Regions from separate parts of the Luteimonas sp. A501 genome, predicted to be linked through region 1. Evidence: riboswitches for the same ligand, from Rfam matches in the RefSeq annotation. Region 1 holds a riboswitch; the other holds the start of a gene.
What was found. Region 1 has a riboswitch for cobalamin ahead of ACW7G5_RS09935 (ribonucleoside-diphosphate reductase subunit alpha). Riboswitches for the same ligand answer to the same signal wherever they lie in the genome.

Region 1 (2,445 bases):
ACCCGGTGCACCTCGTGCGGGTCGAACAGGTACCAGTCGCCGCGGCGCTCCACCGCTTCCATGAAGATGTCGGGGATGCAGACCGAGGTGAACACGTCGTGCGCGCGCAGGCGCTGGTCGCCGTTGTTGAGGCGCAGGTCGAGGAAGGCCTCGATGTCGCGGTGCCAGACGTCCAGGTACACGGCGACGGCACCCTTGCGCTGGCCGAGCTGGTCGACCGAGACCGCGGTGTTGTTGAGCTGCTTGATCCACGGCACCACGCCGCCGGACGAGTTGGGCACGCCGCGGATCGACGAGCCCGACGCGCGCACGTAGCCCATGTAGGCGCCCACGCCGCCGCCGCCCTTGGACACGCGCGCGATGTCGGTATTGGAGTCGTAGATGCCCTGCAGCGAGTCGTCGACGGTGTCGATGAAGCACGAGGACAGCTGGCCGCCGGTCTTGCCGGCGTTCTGCAGCGTCGGCGTGGCCACGGTCATGTACAGGTTCGACAGCGCCCAGTAGGCCTCGCCGACCAGCTGCATGCGGCGCTCGCGGCTGTCCTTGCCCGCGCCGGCCTCGTCCTGCATCAGGTACAGCGCGATCGTCAGCCAGCGCTCCTGCGGCAGCTCGTACACCTCGCGCGAGGTGTCGGTGGCGAGATACCGCGTGGCCAGCAGGTACAGGCCGTTGTAGTTGAACAGCCGGTCACGGTCGGGCTCGATCATTTTCCCGGCCTCGACCAGTTCTTCCTTGGAATAGGCGCGCAGGATGTCGTTGGAGTAGACGTTGCGGTCGGCCAGCGATTCCTGCAGGCCAACATAGGAACCGTACTTCTGCCCGGTGTCGTAGAAGCGGTTGCGGCTGGCGCGCTTGTACAGGCGGTGCAGGTACAGGCGTGCGGCGAAGAGCTCCCACTCCGGCGCAGTCACGTCCACGCGCGCCTCGGCCTCGCGGATCAGGTGGTCGACCAGATCGTCGGCGTTGACCGCGTCCTTGCGCTCGACGAAGCCGGACACGCTGCGCTTGTAGTCGGCGATGTCGAGCTGCGGGAACTCGACGTGGACGCGGTCGATCGCGCGCTCCAGGCGCGCGCGGTCGTAGGGAATCCGGCGGTTGCCGGCTTCCTTGGTGATCCAGATGGCGACGTCGGCGGACGCGCAAGGCGTGGATACAGCGCTGGCCGTGGTCGCTGCGGGTGGTGCCGTGGTGGTGCTGTCGTAGCTGCTCATGCCTGCTCCCGGATGGCGTGCGCACGGCCGACTGTCCCGGGGCAGGCGGCGGGCCGGAGCGGTCATCGACAGGGTGGAAGCGCGGCGTCGCAGCGGCCGCGACCGCACTCCGGAGCGGAGCGCGGGCGAGCGCGTGCTTCACCAGCCATCTCCCCCCGGAGATTGCGCAGCCGGCACCGCGCGATGTGCATGCGCGCGGCTGTCGGCAGGTCTTCGGGCTCGTGGATCCGGGAGCCTGGGCTCCGCGCCTCGGCCGCCGCTTCCCGGAACCACCGTCCCAGTGCGTGTGCGACCTCGTTTCCACCTACCGCTGCGGGGCAGCGCCGGAATTGGCGGGCGGATCGATGGTCTCGACCGCTGCCGTACCGGCTTCCCTTTTCATCCCGTGCCCTGTGGCGCGGGAACCGACGGGGCACAACATAGTGTGGTTCCACGGCGTGGTCAACGCTAGGTTTCGTGTTTGTGCCCCTTGACGCCGGAAGCATTCCAGGGCCGGCGCAGGCGCGCAGGGCGTCGCCGGCTCTGTCATTCTTGGGGGTGCCACAGGTGCCCGGTCCACATCTTGCCTTCGCCTCCCGCCAACGAGCCGGCGCTGTCCGGCTACCGCTTCGGCGTCTTCGAGCTCGACCTCGCGCGCCGCGAACTGCGCCGCGGCGGGACGCGGGTCGAGATGCCGGCGCGCGTCTTCGAGTGCCTGGAGTGCCTGCTCCTGCACCGGGATCGCGCGGTTGCCCGGGACGAGCTGCTGCAGGCGGTGTTCAACCGCACCGACGTCAGCGACGGCCAGCTGGCGCAGGTGGTCCTGCGCGCGCGGCGCTGCGTCGACGACGACGGCCAGGCCCAGCACACCATCCGGACGGTGCCGCGCTTCGGCTTCCGCTGGGCCGCGGCAACCAGTGGGCTGGCCGGGAGGCGGGAGGCCCTGGACACCGGCTCGGCCGGCGGCGAGGCACCGCCGGAGCCGCCATCAACGCCAGCGGTGCCATTGCCAGCTGCACCTCAGGAACCCGCGCGTCGCGCTGGACCGATGCGCCGGGCGTGGGTGGTGGTGGGCGCGCTGCTGGCGTTGGCGGCCGTCGCCTGGTGGCAGTGGCCGCAGCCGCAGACGGGCCTGCCGATGGTGCCGGATGCTGCGTCCGCTGCCGCGGACGTCATTGCGGACCCTGCCGCAACCCTGGTGCTGCCGTTGGCGATCGACGCTGGCGACGACATCGCGTGGGCGCGGCTGGGCCTG
Region 2 (2,445 bases), on a different contig from region 1:
AGCCACCATCGCGCCCGCCATGGCCACGATCTCCAGCCCGCCAACGCGGCGCAGCGCCTCGAGCGGCGGCTGCGGCGCGGCGACGATCGCGGCGCCGTGCAGGGCCAGGGCGCGTTCGACCACGGCCTGCTTGTGCGCGATGCGCGCGTCGTCCAGGCCGGTGCCGGCACCAACCAGATCCGCCACCGGCAGCGCGGCCAGGGCGCAGGCCAGCGCGCTGGCTGCGGTGGTGTTGCCGATGCCCATCTCGCCCAGCAGGAGCAGGTCCGCGCCGCTGCCGGACTCGTCCACTGCGCGACGGCCGGCGCCCAGGGCGTGCGTGACGCCTGCATCATCCATCGCCGCGTCCACGCTCAGGTCGCGGGTGCCGCGGCAGGGCTTGTCGACGGTGGCCCCGGGCAAGGGGCCTTCGGCCAGCGTTCCCACGTCGCGCAGGTGCAGCGGCAGGCCGAGCTCGCGCGCCAGCACCGCGATCGCGGCGCCGCCTGCGGCGAAATTCGCCAGCATCTGCACGGTGACCTCGGCCGGATAGGCCGACACGCCCTGCGCGACCACGCCGTGGTCGCCGGCGAACAGCAGCACCGGCACACGTGCGGCGCGCGGGCGGTCGGTCGCCTGCAGGGCGGCGAGTTCGACGGCCAGCGTTTCCAGCCTGCCAAGGGCGCCCGGCGGCTTGGTCAGGCAGCGCTGCCTGGCCTCCGCGCGGGCCGCATGCTCCGGCGACGGCGAGGCGCAGCCCTGATTCCACCACGATGCGCTCATCGGGTTCCGTATCGACGTTGAAGAGAGCCCATTCTATCGGCGCGCTGCCGTGCCGGGCGGGCGCATCGCTTTGGCGCGGGTGCCGTGGATGCCTTAGACTGCCGCCACTTTCTGGTGACCTGCGGGGATTCCCCCAAGGGTTGAAACGGGAAGCCGGTGACCTTCCGCCAGCCGCATGGCCGACGAAGCACTCCGGCGCTGCCCCCGCAACGGTAAGCGTGGAACACCCCGGCAATCCGCCACTGTGCATCGCACGGGAAGGCGCCGGGGCTGGAGCGGCTGCATCGCTCCGCCCGCGAGTCCGGAGACCGGCCAGGAAGATGACTGGTTGCGACGCGGAGGGCGTGGCGGCGGCAGTGCGCCGTGTCTCCCCACGTCGGCCTACCGTCACATCTCCCCGGACGCGACTCCCAACGACCCTGTCGCGCGGGCGTGCGCGATGCATGGAGATACCGATGAAGCCGCAATACCAGCTCCTTTCCCTCGCAGTGGCGCTCGCCCTGTCCCCGGCCGCCGCGGCCAGCGGCGCGGCACAGGCCACCGACCTCGACACCCTCATCGTCACCGCCACCCGCACCGCGATCAACGCCGAGGACAGCAATGTGCCGGTGCAGGTGATCGACCGCGCGGTGATCGAGCGCAGCCAGGCGACGTCGCTGGTCGACCTGCTGCGCGGACGCGCCGGCATCAACCTCGCCAACCAGGGCGGCCCCGGCAAGCTGTCATCGGTGTTCCTGCGCGGCACCGAGTCCGATCATGTGCTGGTGATGATCGACGGTGTGCGCATCGGCTCGGCGACATCCGGCATGGCCGCGTTCCAGGACCTGCCGCTGGACCAGATCGAGCGCGTCGAGATCGTGCGCGGCCCGCGTTCGAGCCTGTACGGCTCCGAGGCCATCGGCGGCGTGATACAGATCTTCACCCGCCGCTCCGCTGAAGGCGAAGGCCTGCGCTCCAACTTCAGCCTGGGGGTGGGCAGCAACAGCCTGCGCCAGGCCAGCGCCGGCATCGGCAGCAACGGCGAACGCGGCTGGTTCCAGGCCCAGGGCGCCTGGCAGCGCACCGACGGCATCGATTCCTGCCGCGGCACCGCCGAAGGCTGGGGCGCCGGCTGCTTCGCCGACGAGCCCGACCGCGACGGCTACCGCAATACCTCGGCGAGCGTGCGCGGCGGCGGCAAGGTCGGCGAGACCGTCGAGCTGGAGGGCCACGTGCTGGTCGCCGACGCCTTCAACGAGTACGACGGCAGCATCTTTGGCGGCAACGAGGCCGACACCCGGCAGCAGGTCTTCGGCGGCCGCCTGGGCTGGCGCCCAAGCCAGCGCACCGACGTCAACGTCCGGATCGGCCGCGCCGACGACAAGTCGGACAACCATTTCCACGACCACGCCAACGGCACGCGGACGTTTGCCAGCACCTTCGACACCCGCCGCGACACCGCCTCGGTGCAGGGCGACTTCGCCGTCGCCGAAGACCATCTGCTCAGCGCCGGCGTCGACTGGCTGCGCGACAAGGTCACCAGCAGCACCGACTTCACCGTCAAGGACCGGGACAACACGGGTCTGTTCCTGGCCTGGCAGGGCAGCTTCGGCGCGCACAGCCTCGAAGCCAGCGCGCGCCATGACGACAACGAGCAGTTCGGCGGTCATTCCACCGGCAGCCTCGGCTACGGCCTGAAGTTCG

Region 2: it holds a riboswitch for cobalamin, as region 1 does, so the genes downstream of both, btuB (TonB-dependent vitamin B12 receptor) here and ACW7G5_RS09935 (ribonucleoside-diphosphate reductase subunit alpha) in region 1, are expected to answer to the same signal.

What each region holds. Positions count from the first base shown of each region.
Region 1 is NZ_JBSVRI010000003.1:58,011-60,455, forward strand. Features, by position in the region: gene ACW7G5_RS09935 (ribonucleoside-diphosphate reductase subunit alpha) at 1-1,211, opposite strand, end outside; cobalamin riboswitch at 1,398-1,635, opposite strand; gene ACW7G5_RS09940 (winged helix-turn-helix domain-containing protein) at 1,774-2,445, shown strand, end outside.
Region 2 is NZ_JBSVRI010000001.1:149,552-151,996, reverse strand. Features, by position in the region: gene cobT (nicotinate-nucleotide--dimethylbenzimidazole phosphoribosyltransferase) at 1-762, opposite strand, end outside; cobalamin riboswitch at 858-1,093, shown strand; gene btuB (TonB-dependent vitamin B12 receptor) at 1,218-2,445, shown strand, end outside.